Regions from separate parts of the Streptomyces sp. NPDC023527 genome, predicted to be linked through region 2. Evidence: riboswitches for the same ligand, from Rfam matches in the RefSeq annotation. Region 2 holds a riboswitch; the other holds the start of a gene.
What was found. Region 2 has a riboswitch for glycine ahead of gcvP (aminomethyl-transferring glycine dehydrogenase). Riboswitches for the same ligand answer to the same signal wherever they lie in the genome.
Positions count from the first base shown of each region.

Region 1 (6,878 bases), on a different contig from region 2:
CCGTGTCGTGCAATGGTGCCGTCATCGTCTGGTGGACCCCTCTCGGCCGGTGCTGTCCGGCCCAACGCCCGCCGCTGAAGCGGCTGGTTCACATCACTGGTGCGAATGGTGCGATGGTGCGGGGAAGTTCACGCGGAGCAGGTCGTACCCGGGACCGAAGTCCTTGTGGGCGGGAGTCTTCAACGCCTTCGCGATCACCCGCCAGACCTGACCGGCAATGGATGCGCAACCGTGATGTGTGGAGGGAGGTTCCGTTATACGGACAGTCCTGATCCGTCAGCGGATCAGTACGCGCCGGTCCGCGGTCCGCCCTGCGGGGGGTAGCCGTAGCCGGCCGTCGGGGCGGGCGCGGCGCCGCCATAGGCGTCACGGTCGAAGAAGGGACGGGCGTTGGCGCGCATCCACATCGCGACCGGGTCGTGCTCGTCGGCCATCGCCACGGTGGACACCGGCAGCCCCTCCGGCACCACGCCGATCGACTGCTGCATCATCAACCGCACGGATTCCACTGCGGCTTGGGAGGTGTCGTAGAGGTCGAGTCCGATCGCCAGATACGGGCTGCCCAGCGCGGGCTGCACCCAGGCGCGGCGCAGCGTGCGCACCGCGGGCGTGCGGTGGGCGTTCTGCCCCAGCAGGGCGTAGAACTGCGGGATCTCGATGGCCGGCTCGCTCAGCAGCAGCGGCCCGGCGGGCAGCCGGTCCATGCCGGCGGCGATGCGCCGCAGGTCGAGCCAGGGGATGCCGACGCCGCCGCCGGGGGCGTGCGGGTTGAGCCACAGGCCCCAGCGGTCGGGGTAGAGGGCGCTCGCGACGGCCCGGCCCGTGATCACCTCATGGGCGCGGTTCCAGCCGCTGGCGGCGAGCTCCTGCGCGGAGGTCACGCACGGGGCGTAGCCGAGGCCGTCGACCTCCATATTGCCGTACTGGGCGTCGGGCGAACCGGCCTGGCCGTGCCAGAGCAGCATCCACACGCTGCCCTCGGCGAGGGCGTGCAGCAGCGCCTCGTACGCGTCGTACCGGCCGGGCGCCACTTGGCGCAGCATCTGCTCCACGCCGCTCTCCGCGCCCGCGCTCACCTGGGTCCGCCTCTTCTCTCGGCTGTCTCGTCCCCGCGTCGGGGCGCGGCGACGCACCCCCTGCGGTCATCCAACCAGCTTACGAGCCCGCGGCGGCGGGCATGGGAGGAGTCACAGGTCACGGTCGTAGAACGGCCGGACCCGTTCGCGCATCCAGTCGCCGACCGGGTCGCGCGCCACGTCGAGGAAGACCAGCTGTACGGGCCAGGGCACGGGCACGGTGCCGAGGGCGCGGCCGAGGGCCTCCATGACGGCGGTGCGGCTGCCGGGGTCGGGCAGGTCGAGCTCGACGCCGACGAACAGCGCCGGGGCGCCGCCCTCGACGCTGGCGAGGGTGCGGCGGGCGGTGCGGACGACCTGGGCGGCCGTGAATTCCAGGCCGGCGGCGGCGAGGAAGGCCGTGGGCTCGTCCTGCCAGTCGGGCTCGAAGAGGCGGACGCGGCCGCCGGTGGCGTCGCCGTCGAGGGCCGTGCGGCCGGCCCGGCACAGCTCGGCGACGGCGCCGGGCGGCAGGGGCACGCCGACGGTGCCCTCGGGGTTGACGACGATGCCCACCTGCGGCGGCAGGCCGCGGGCGAACTCGACGGCCGGCGCGACGGTGAAGGACATCCGGTCGCCGACGACCCGCAGGAACTCGCCCTCGGAGCTGAACACCGGTACGTACGCCGCGCCGTCGAGCTCCAGGGTCGGCAGGTCGAGGTCGGGGCTGTCGGGGCCGCCGCCGTTGGGCAGCGGGATCCAGACCTGGCTGCGGCCGAGCACCTCGACGATGCGCGGGCCGGCGCCGGGCGTGCCCAGGGAGGCGTCGAGCACCCCTTCGAGCTCGTTGGCGGGCCATCCCTGGGGGGCGCCGCCCGGGACCGTGGGCAGGCCGTAGTGCTGGGGGGTGTTCATCTCGTCCAATGCCGTCCAACCACCGTCTCGACAAAGCCGCAACCGAACCCTAACGGCTGCACGCCCGGAGGTCCCCGCCGACCACCGGAATCGGTGCCGACGGCGCAGGTCAGGCGGGATGCCCGGGACGCGTGAGGCGGTACGCAGCGTAGGCGTCGGGTTGCGCACCGCTGTCGGCGCGCACACGGTGATCGATGCAGCTGTCCGGCAGTCGCACGACACGAAGGGAAACACCGAGCATGCGCCTCAACAAGCTCACCTCCACCGCCATAGCCGTCGCCACCTGCGGATCCCTCGTCCTGGGCGCGACCGGCGCCGCTTCGGCCGCCGGCGAGCCCCGCCCCGGCGCGGCGCCGGGGCCCAAGGCCGCGGTCGTCCAGCAGCAGCTCGACGCCGCCGGCACGCTGGGCGAGACCTTCACGCTGGTCTCCCGGATCGGCAAGGAGACGCGGGCGAAGACGCCGAACCAGAAGACGCTCAAGTCCCTCCAGGAGCAGCTGCGGAAGTCGGCCGATCAGCTGGCCCAGTCGGCCAGGAAGACCATGCCCACACCCAGGGCCGCGATCGGCAGAGCCGCGCCGGACCCCGTCGTGGAGCTCAAGAAGGCGCTGGACAAGCTGGTCAGGGACGTCGAGAGGCTCGTCGCCGACGTGGGCCGGAAGGACGTGGCGGCGGCCACGGCCCATGCCGCGGTCGCGGTCCTGGACCTCAAGGACATCCTGGCGAAGGTCCCCGCGTTCCTGACGGCCGCGGCCCAGCCGCCGGCGCAGCCGGCCGGCTAGGGGCCACGGCGGCCGGAGCCTGCGGTCAGGGCTCCCGGGGACCCGGCCGGAAGCTGATCGCGCGCAGGGCGTCCGCCGCCGCCCGGTCCATGAGGACCACGGACGCCGCTCCCCGCGGCAGCCGCCCGGCCGCCGCCTCGGCCGCCAGCCGCGCCATCGCCCGCCGGTGCCGCCCGAAGGCGTACGCGGAGACGCCCCGGCCGCGGGCCCGCTGCCCCGCGAGCGCGACGCCCGGCGCCACGTCCAGCAGCAGCAGGTGGACGGCGCCGCCGCGCCGCCGGGCGCCGCGCGCCGCCCAGCGGCGGATCCAGCCGCGCTGCCCGCAGTCGTGCACGACCGCGCTGGCGTCGGAGCACAACGCGCGGCGCAGCGCGGCGTAGTGGACCAGGCGGACGAGGGGGCGGTAGACGCCGTACGGCAGCCAGTGCGGTGTGCGGCGCTCCAGGCGCTCACGGGCGTCCTGGGAGTCGACGCACCAGACGAGGCCGTCGCGGCCGTCGAGGGCGGGCACCGTGCGCCGGATCAGCGTGGACTTGCCGCTGCCGGGCAGCCCGGAGACGATGAGCAGGTCGCCCGCCGGAAAGCGCAGCTCGGCGCGGCCCGCGCCGCCGCGCAGGTCCAGCACGCCGGGCGGCCCGTGCCCGTACGTCTCCGCCGCCCCGTCGCCCGTCGTATGCGCGGGCTCCGATGGTGCGGGCTCCGCTCGTCTCACGTCCGTGCCCCGCGTCCCCACGGTGATCGACCTCCCCCGGTCAGGTCCCTGCCCCCTACCCAACCAATGTAAAGAAAAGGTAATGCAATTCGGGGGGCTGCGGGCAGTCCACCGCCCGCCGGTCCGTGCAATGATGTGCGCGCCAAGAGCACATCCAACTGCATACCGGCCGCTCGAATCCGCGCGGGAGAGTTCCAGCCATCGTGCTGGACGCCGAAGGAGCAAGTCCCTCCCTTGAATCTCTCAGGCCCCGTACCGCGCGGGTGAGGCAGATCTGAAAAGCGGGCCGCCGTGCGCGGTCCCACCCAAGGTGCAAGCCGGGGTCCCGCGTGTCGTCGCGGCTCCGGTGAACCTCTCAGGTTCCGATGACAGATGGGGAGGATGTCCTCACCGCCATGCCTGGGAGCCCACACCATGACCGACGCCCCTCGCCGTACCGCCCTTGACGCGCTGCATCGCACGCTCGGCGCCACGATGACCGATTTCGCCGGCTGGGACATGCCCCTGCGCTACGGCAGTGAGCGCGACGAGCACGTCGCGGTGCGCACCCGCGCCGGCCTCTTCGACCTCTCCCACATGGGCGAGATCACCCTCACCGGCCCGCAGGCCGGGGCGGCCCTGGACCACGCCCTGGTGGGCAACCTCTCGGCGCTCGCGGTCGGCCGTGCCCGCTACACCATGATCTGCGACGCCGAGGGCGGCATCCTCGACGACCTGATCGTCTACCGCCTGGCGGACGCGGAATACATGGTCGTCGCCAACGCCTCCAACGCCCAGGTGGTGCTCGACGCCCTGACCGAGCGCGCCGCCGGCTTCGAGACGGACGTCCGCGACGACCGCGAGAACTACGCGCTGCTCGCCATCCAGGGCCCGGAGTCCCCGGCCATCCTGAAGTCCCTCACGGACGCCGACCTCGACGGTCTGAAGTACTACGCGGGCCTGCCGGGCACGGTCGCGGGTGTGCCCGCGCTCATCGCCCGCACCGGCTACACCGGCGAGGACGGCTTCGAGCTGTTCGTCGCGCCGGCCGACGCCGAGAAGCTGTGGCGGGCGCTGACCGACGCGGGCACCGAGGCCGGCCTCGTGCCCTGCGGGCTCTCCTGCCGCGACACGCTGCGCCTGGAGGCGGGCATGCCGCTGTACGGGCACGAGCTGACCACCGCGACCACCCCGTTCGACGCGGGCCTGGGCCGGGTCGTGAAGTTCGACAAGCCGGGCGACTTCGTGGGCCGGGCGGCGCTGGAGGCCGCCGCCGAGCGCGCCGCGACGAACCCGCCGCGCAAGCTGGTCGGTCTGATCGCGACCGGCCGCCGGGTGCCCCGCGCCGGCTACCCCGTCGTCGCCGACGGCCGGGTCGTGGGCGAGGTCACCTCCGGCGCCCCCTCCCCCACGCTCGGCAAGCCGATCGCCATCGCGTACGTCGACGCCGAGCACGCCGCGCCCGGCACAGAGGGTGTGGCGGTGGACATTCGCGGTAGCCATGAGTCGTACGAGGTCGTCGCGCTGCCCTTCTACAAGCGCGAGCGCTGAGACCCCCTCATCCCACCTGTCAAGACCCGTTGCACAAGCATCCACGCGCGTACAGGAGAATCTAGCCATGAGCAACCCCCAGCAGCTGCGCTTCAGCAAGGAGCACGAGTGGCTGTCGGCCGTCGAGAACGGCGTGGCGACGGTCGGCATCACCGAGTTCGCGGCCAACGCGCTCGGGGATGTCGTCTACGCCCAGCTCCCGGCCGTCGGCGACACCGTCACCGCGGGCGAGACCTGTGGTGAGCTGGAGTCGACCAAGTCGGTCAGCGACCTCTACGCCCCGGTCACGGGCGAGGTCGTCGAGGCCAACCAGGACGTCGTGGACGACCCCTCGCTGGTGAACTCCGCCCCCTTCGAGGGCGGCTGGCTGTTCAAGGTGAAGATCACGGACGAGCCGGAGGACCTGATGTCCGCCGACGAGTACACCGCCTTCGCCGGCTGATCCCGCCCCTCCGCCTCCGCCCAGGAAGTCCAGGAAGAACTCATGTCGCTTCTGAACAGCTCCCTCCATGAGCTCGACCCCGACGTCGCCGCCGCTGTCGACGCCGAACTCCACCGCCAGCAGTCCACCCTCGAGATGATCGCCTCGGAGAACTTCGCTCCGGTCGCCGTCATGGAGGCCCAGGGCTCGGTCCTCACCAACAAGTACGCCGAGGGCTACCCGGGCCGCCGCTACTACGGTGGCTGCGAGCACGTCGATGTCGTCGAGCAGATCGCCATCGACCGGATCAAGGCGCTCTTCGGCGCCGAGGCCGCGAACGTCCAGCCGCACTCCGGTGCGCAGGCCAACGCCGCCGCGATGTTCGCGCTGATCAAGCCCGGCGACACCATCCTGGGCCTGAACCTCGCCCACGGCGGTCACCTGACCCACGGCATGAAGATCAACTTCTCCGGGAAGCTCTACAACGTGGTCGCGTACCACGTCGACGAGCAGACCAACGTGGTCGACATGGACGAGGTCGAGCGCCTCGCCAAGGAGCACCGCCCGAAGCTGATCATCGCCGGCTGGTCGGCGTACCCGCGCCAGCTGGACTTCGCCGCCTTCCGCCGGATCGCGGACGAGGTCGGCGCGTACCTGATGGTCGACATGGCCCACTTCGCGGGCCTGGTCGCCGCGGGTCTGCACCCGAACCCGGTGCCGCACGCGCACGTCGTCACCACCACCACGCACAAGACGCTGGGCGGCCCGCGCGGCGGTGTGATCCTCTCCACGGCGGAGCTCGCCAAGAAGATCAACTCCGCTGTCTTCCCCGGTCAGCAGGGTGGTCCGCTGGAGCACGTGATCGCCGCGAAGGCCGTTTCCTTCAAGGTCGCGGCGAGCGAGGAGTTCAAGGAGCGCCAGCAGCGTACGCTGGAGGGCGCCAAGCTCCTCGCGGAGCGGCTGGTCCAGCCGGACGTGGCCGAGGTGGGCGTCTCCGTCCTCTCCGGCGGCACGGACGTGCACCTGGTCCTGGTCGACCTGCGCAACTCCGAGCTGGACGGTCAGCAGGCCGAGGACCGCCTCCACGAGGTCGGCATCACGGTCAACCGCAACGCCATCCCGAACGACCCGCGGCCCCCGATGGTCACCTCGGGTCTGCGGATCGGCACGCCGGCGCTGGCCACCCGGGGCTTCCAGGCCGAGGACTTCCGCGAGGTCGCGGACATCATCGCCGAGACGCTGAAGCCGACGTACGACGTGGACGCCCTGCGCGGCCGCGTCACCGCCCTGGCGGACAAGCACCCGCTGTACACCGGACTGAAGTAACCCCGCGGTACCGGATCGACCCGCTGGTCCGGGGCACTGGGCACACTGGAAGGTGAGCCCGGTGCCCCGCACCGTGTCGGCGCACCACCCCCTGTACGACCCGCACCACCCATGTACCACCGACCCGAGGGAGCAGC
Region 1 covers NZ_JBVHJJ010000004.1:269,141-276,018, forward strand. The annotation lists gene ACZ303_RS10360 (ABC transporter permease) at 1-25, opposite strand, end outside; gene ACZ303_RS10365 (enhanced serine sensitivity protein SseB C-terminal domain-containing protein) at 285-1,043, opposite strand; gene ACZ303_RS10370 (enhanced serine sensitivity protein SseB) at 1,188-1,970, opposite strand; gene ACZ303_RS10375 (hypothetical protein) at 2,210-2,752, shown strand; gene ACZ303_RS10380 (AAA family ATPase) at 2,778-3,464, opposite strand; glycine riboswitch at 3,639-3,732, shown strand; gene gcvT (glycine cleavage system aminomethyltransferase GcvT) at 3,879-4,994, shown strand; gene gcvH (glycine cleavage system protein GcvH) at 5,062-5,436, shown strand; gene glyA (serine hydroxymethyltransferase) at 5,479-6,741, shown strand.
Region 1: linked by a shared signal. The riboswitch ahead of gcvT (glycine cleavage system aminomethyltransferase GcvT) and the one ahead of gcvP (aminomethyl-transferring glycine dehydrogenase) in region 2 are both predicted to bind glycine.

Region 2 (6,878 bases):
CCGCACGGGCCTGGTCGAGCCGAGCGTCCGGCCGGCCTACGGCTCGGGCACCCAGCGGCTGTACAGCTTTCGGGACGTCGTCGTTCTCAAGATCGTGAAACGGCTTCTGGACACCGGCGTCTCCCTCCAGAACATCCGTACCGCCGTCCAGCACCTGCGCTCGCGCGGCATGGGGGACCTGCCGCAGATGACGCTGATGAGCGACGGCGCGACGGTCTACGAGTGCACCTCGCCGGACGAGGTCGTCGACCTCCTCCAGGGCGGGCAGGGGGTCTTCGGGATCGCCGTGGGCGTCGTGTGGCGCGATGTGGAGAGCGCGCTGTCCCAGCTGCACGGCGAGCGCGTGGACACGGGCGAGACGCTCATCGGCCACAACCCCGCCGACGAGCTGGCACGACGCCGCAACAGGGCGGTCTGAGGCCCCGCCGGGCCATGGTCCCCGGCGCGCTCACGGCGTGCCGGTGGCACATCAGAGCGATTGTCAGTGGTGTGCGGGAGCATCGGGGGTGTGAGAGCCGCACCGACCATCCTGCATCTGGACATGGACGCCTTCTACGCCTCGGCGGAGCAGGCGGCCAAGCCCAGCCTGCGCGGGAAGCCCGTGGTGGTCGGCGGCATCGGGCCGCGCGGTGTGGTGGCCACGGCGTCGTACGAGGCACGGGTCTTCGGGATCCACTCGGCCATGGCGACCGCCCAGGCGCGTCGGCTGTGCCCCAACGCCGCTTACCTCACCCCTCGGTTCACCCTCTACCGCCAGGTCAGCGAGGCGGTCATGGAGCTGCTCGGCGCGCTCTCACCGCTGGTGGAGCCGCTCAGCCTCGACGAGGCGTTCGTGGATCTCGAAGCGGGCGGCGTCGAGCCCTCGTCGGCGGCCGTCCGGGCCGTCGGCGAGCGGCTGCGGCGGGACATCCGGGCGGCCACGGGACTGAGCGGGTCGGTGGGGCTGGCCGGCTCCAAGATGCTAGCCAAGATCGCCTCCGAGCAGGCCAAGCCGGACGGCCTCGTCCTCATCGAGCCCGGCACCGAGCTCGCGCTGCTGGGCCCCATGTCGGTGCGCGTCGTCCCCGGCGTCGGCCCCGCCACCGCCGAGACGCTGCGCCGGGCCGGGATCACGACCGTCGCCGAGACCGGCGAGGCGGGCGAGGCCGAGCTGGTGCGGCTGCTGGGCAAGGCCCACGGCTCGGGTCTGTACGCACTGGCCACCGGGCACGACGACCGGCCCGTCGTCGCCGACCGGGACGCCAAGTCGGTGTCGGTGGAGGACACCTTCGAGGAGGACGTGACCGACCGGACCCGCGTCCAGCTTGAGCTGGCGCGCCTCGCCGATCGCTGCGTGGAGCGCCTGCGCGCCGCAGGCCGGTCGGGGCGCACAGTGGTGATCAAGGTGCGGCGCTATGACTTCTCGACGCTGACGCGCTCGGAGACGCTGCGCGGCCCGACCGACGACCCGGGAGTGGTGCGGGAGGCCGCCGGGCGGTTGCTCGACGGTGTGGACACCACGGCGGGCGTACGGCTGCTGGGCGTCGGCGTGACGGGCCTGGCCGACTACACCCAGGAGGATCTGTTCGCCCAGGCCGCGAGCGAGGCCGCCGCGGCCGTCGCCGAGATGGCGCCGGAGACCGGCGCGGAGACGCGGCGGACGGCGGAGGAGGAGAGCGTCGAACGGCGGCCCCGGCGCTGGCTGCCGGGGCTGGATGTGCGGCACGCCGAGTATGGGGCGGGCTGGATCCAGGGCAGTGGCGTCGGACGGGTCACCATCCGGTTCGAGCAGCCCTGGTCGGCGCCCGGCCGGGTGCGGACCTTCGCCGTCGACGACCCCGAGCTCGAAGCGGGGGAGCCGCTGCCGCTCGTACGGGAGGCCGGCGAGCCGCGGTCGCCGGGGGGCGGAGGGTCGGCGTCCGCCGCGGAGTCACCGGGTGTCGGTCGGCCACCGGCGGGTGATCACTCGGCGGCAGCTCATCCGTCCGCCGGTCGCGCGGCGGAGTCCTCCACGCCGGCCGGTCAGCCGCCCGAGCCGTTGACCGTGCCCAGCCCCTCGTCGGCGGGCGAACCGGTCGGCGGTGGGGTCTCGGAGCCGGGGAGGGCGAGACCATAGTGATGGTAGAGCTGCAATTCCTGCTCGGGGGAGAGGTGACGGCCGACCCCGAAGTCGGGCGCGTCCCTGATCAGCGACCGCTCGTAGGGGACGCGCAGGGTGTCGTCCACGACCTGGCTCGGCTCCAGGGGCACGAAGGCGTCCCGGCCGAAGAGGCCGGTGCGGACGGCCGCCCATTCCGGTTCACCGGTCGCGTCGTCGAGGTACACCTCGTCCACGGTGCCGATCTTCGCGCCATTGAGGTCGAACGCCTTGCGGCCTATCAGGCTCCGCGGATCGATATCGGTCTGCACCGTTCCTCCCAGGTTCGCGCGGCCCCCGGGGCACCCTCGGCGAAGCTCCGAGCGCCCCCGACACCAACGAAAAGCCACAAAGCGGGAACCGGCCACTCGAGGGATCCGGTCAGACCCGCGCTGGTAGGCTGGCGAGTGGCCGCAGACCCCGTGCGGGAGAGTCCCCAAGAGCCGTTCACCGGCTCCGCAGGGGGCGCCGAAGGAGCAAATCCTCCCCGGAATCTCTCAGGCACACGTACCGCATGGACGAGGTCACTCTGGAAAGCAGGGCGGGCCCAGGTCAGGCACAGCGCCGAAGCCCCTCCTCACCGACGGTGAAAGCCGGACCGCGCGCACGCGGCCCGGTGAAGCTCTCAGGTTGAGATGACAGAGGGGGAGGCCGTCCGGGTACCCGCGCCGTGGTACCCCTCGCAGGTCGCAATGACCAGGAGGCCTCCGCAGATGACAGCCCACCGCATCTCCCTTTCCGACCTGGAGCGGGGCACGCCCTTCGAACAGCGCCACATAGGGCCCGACAGCGGGGCCCAGGCCAAGATGCTGGCCCAGGTCGGGTTCGGCTCGCTCGACGAACTCACCGCCGCCGCCGTGCCGGACGTGATCAAGAGCACCGAGGCGCTGGACCTGCCCGCCGCCCGCAGCGAGGCGGAGGTCCTCGCCGAGCTGCGCGGTCTCGCCGACCGCAATCAGGTGCTCGCGCCGATGATCGGCCTCGGCTACTACGGCACCTTCACCCCGCCGGTGATCCTGCGCAACGTCATGGAGAACCCCGCCTGGTACACGGCGTACACGCCCTACCAGCCGGAGATCTCGCAGGGCCGCCTCGAAGCGCTGCTGAACTTCCAGACCGTGGTCGCCGACCTCACCGGCCTGCCCACCTCCGGAGCCTCCCTGCTCGACGAGGGCACCGCCGCCGCCGAGGCCATGGCGCTCTCCCGCCGCGTCGGCAAGGTCAAGGACGGCGTCTTCCTCATCGACGCCGACACCCTGCCGCAGACCGTCGCGGTGATCGAGACCCGCGCCGAGCCGACCGGCGTCGAGGTCGTCGTCGCCGACCTCCGCCAGGGCATCCCCGACGACATCGCCGAGCGCGGCGTCTTCGGCGTCCTGCTGCAGTACCCCGGCGCCTCCGGTGCCGTACGCGACCCGCGCCCGGTCATCGAGCGCGCCCACGAGCTCGGCGCGATCGTCACCGTCGCCGCCGACCTGCTCGCCCTGACCCTGCTGACCTCGCCCGGCGAGCTCGGCGCGGACATCGCGGTCGGCACCACGCAGCGCTTCGGTGTGCCCATGGGCTTCGGCGGTCCGCACGCCGGGTTCATGGCCGTGCGCGAGAAGTTCGCCCGCAGCCTGCCCGGCCGCCTCGTCGGCGTCTCCGTGGACGCGGACGGCAACAAGGCGTACCGCCTGGCCCTCCAGACCCGCGAGCAGCACATCCGCCGCGAGAAGGCCACCAGCAACATCTGCACCGCGCAGGTGCTGCTCGCCGTCATGGCCGGCATGTACGCGGTCTACCACGGCCCCGACGGCCTCGCGGCCATCGCGCGCCGTACGCACCGCTACGCCACGCTGCTCGCGGAGGGGCTGCGGGGCGGCGGTGTCGAGGTCGTGCACGGCGCGTACTTCGACACCCTGACCGCGCGCGTCCCCGGCCGGGCGGCCGAGGTCGTCACGGCGGCCCGCGAGCGCGGCGTCAACCTGCGCCTGGTCGACGCCGACCAGGTGGGCATCGCCTGCGACGAGACCACCACGCGCGCCCAGCTGGCCGCCGTGTGGTCGGCGTTCGGGGTGGAGGCCGACATCGAGGCGCTCGACGCCACCACGGCCGACACGCTCCCCGAGGGCCTGCTGCGCACCGACGACTACCTCACGCACCCGGTCTTCCACCAGCACCGCTCCGAGACCGCGATGCTGCGCTACCTGCGCCGCCTCGCCGACCGGGACTACGCCCTGGACCGCGGCATGATCCCGCTCGGCTCGTGCACCATGAAGCTCAACGCCACCACCGAGATGGAGCCGGTCACCTGGCCCGAGTTCGGTGCCCTGCACCCCTTCGCGCCCGTCGAGCAGGCCGCCGGCTATCTCACGCTCATCACGGAGCTGGAGGAGCGGCTCGCCGAGATCACCGGCTACGACAAGGTCTCCATCCAGCCGAACGCCGGCTCCCAGGGTGAGCTCGCGGGCCTGCTGGCCGTCCGCGCCTACCACCGCGCCAACGGCGACGAGCAGCGCACCGTCTGTCTCATCCCGTCCTCCGCGCACGGCACCAACGCCGCCAGCGCCGTGATGGCCGGCATGAAGGTCGTCGTCGTCAAGACCGGCGAGGACGGCGAGGTGGACGCCGCCGATCTGCGCGCCAAGATCGAGCAGTACCGCGACGAGCTGTCCGTGCTGATGGTCACCTACCCCTCCACGCACGGGGTGTTCGAGGAGCACATCAGCGACATCTGCGCGCTCGTGCACGAGGCGGGCGGCCAGGTCTACGTCGACGGGGCCAACCTCAACGCCCTGGTGGGCGTGGCCGAGCCGGGCGAGTTCGGCGGCGACGTCTCGCACCTGAACCTGCACAAGACCTTCTGCATCCCGCACGGCGGCGGTGGCCCCGGCGTGGGTCCGGTCGGCGTCCGCGCCCACCTGGCGCCCTACCTGCCCAACCACCCGCTGCAGCCGACCGCGGGCCCCGCGACCGGCGTCGGCCCGATCTCGGCCGCGCCGTGGGGCTCCGCGGGCATCCTGCCGATCTCCTGGGCGTACGTCCGGCTGATGGGCGGCGAAGGCCTCAAGCGCGCCACCCAGGTCGCGGTGCTCGGCGCCAACTACATCGCCAAGCGCCTTGAGCCGCACTACCCGGTGCTCTACACCGGCCCCAACGGCCTGGTGGCGCACGAGTGCATCGTGGACCTGCGGCCGCTGACCAAGGCGACCGGCGTGAGCGTCGACGACGTCGCCAAGCGACTGATCGACTACGGCTTCCACGCGCCGACCATGTCGTTCCCGGTCGCAGGGACCCTGATGATCGAGCCGACGGAGAGCGAGGACCTCACCGAGCTGGATCGTTTCTGCGAGGCGATGATCGCCATCCGCGCGGAGATCGAGAAGGTCGGCTCGGGCGAGTGGGACAAGGACGACAACCCGCTGCGCAACGCCCCGCACACCGCCGCCTCGGTGACCGGTGGGTGGGACCGCCCCTACACCCGCGAGGAGGCCGCCTTCCCGGCCGGGGTCTCCGCCGCCGACAAGTACTGGCCGCCCGTGCGTCGGGTGGACGGCGCCTACGGCGACCGTAATCTCGTCTGCTCGTGCCCGCCTATGGATGAGTACGAGGGCTGATACGACGGGTGACGGAGGGCTGAGTGCCCTTTGGCCCGAGTCGGGGCCGGTTCGGCGAGTGCGCCGGGCCGGCCCCTTGATGTGCGTGGTGCTTTATGTGATCTGTCGTGCGTGGTGGTGAGAGTTGTGAGCTCAGGCAGCGGTCACCACGTGATCGGTGTCCAGCGGCCGGTGCGGCGCGATGATCTGGCCGTCCGGCAGCAGCTCACCGGTGTCCTCGAAGCAGAGGACGCCGTTGCACAGCAGGCTCCAGCCCTGCTCCGGGTGGTGCGCCACGAGGTGTGCGGCTTCCCGGTCGGCTGAGTCGGCTGATGGGCACGTGGGCTGGTGCTGACACATGGGAGATTTCTTTCGCTGCGATGTGGTGGCTGTCCTGCGGCTCGATGCGGTGGTCATGCCGCCCCCCGTTGATGAATCGGTTGGTCGATACCAGTGTTGCCCTACGGGCGTGATTCCGCAGGGATTTCCCGGCAGCGCTCCTCACAGGTTGATGACGCGTCACCCGTGCGGGCGGTTGCCACCAACCACACTGCCCCTTCGGACGGTTAGGGATGGTCATGCGGGACTAGTCCGGCAGGATGAGCACAGATGTGCGCCCCGCGACCGGCCGCGGGGCGCGTACGGGCGCGGGCGGCCCGGGAGGAACGGTGTCAGGCGGGTGTCTTGAGCAGGGACGCCGGGGTGAGCCGCAGGGTGAGGGCCGACAGCAGGTCGGCGAAGCGGTGCGGGCGGTGCGCGGCGATGCCCGGTGGCGCCGGGGCGAGCGGCACCAGCAGATCACCCGGGGCCGGCAGCCCGGACGCGGCGTCCGCGGTGATGTCGCCGTGGAGCCAGAGGGTGAGCATGTAGAGCTGTGGCACGGACAGCAGTCGCGGCTGGTACGGCGTCGGCAGCGCCTCGGCCTGGCGCAGCGCGCGTTCGGTGGAGTCGAGGTAGGGGCCCTCGAAGAAGTGGGAGAACGCCCAGCCGTCCGGCGTCAGCGCCGTCTCGCCGGCGGCCACCGTGCGCTCCGCCCCGCGGATCTGGAAGCGCCAGCCGGTGAGCCGGGTGCGAGGGGTGCCGCCGCGGTGGGTGACCTGCTCCAGAACGTGGACGGGCAGGGGGAGTTCGGGCGTGAGGGGGCCATGCGCGGACTTCAGGGACGGGGTGCGCGCCTCGCGTAC
Region 2 covers NZ_JBVHJJ010000016.1:172,413-179,290, reverse strand. The annotation lists gene ACZ303_RS28495 (MerR family transcriptional regulator) at 1-418, shown strand, start outside; gene ACZ303_RS28490 (DNA polymerase IV) at 509-2,095, shown strand; gene ACZ303_RS28485 (PRC-barrel domain-containing protein) at 2,002-2,388, opposite strand; glycine riboswitch at 2,532-2,639, shown strand; gene gcvP (aminomethyl-transferring glycine dehydrogenase) at 2,830-5,715, shown strand; gene ACZ303_RS28475 (DUF5999 family protein) at 5,848-6,054, opposite strand; gene ACZ303_RS28470 (hypothetical protein) at 6,366-6,878, opposite strand, start outside.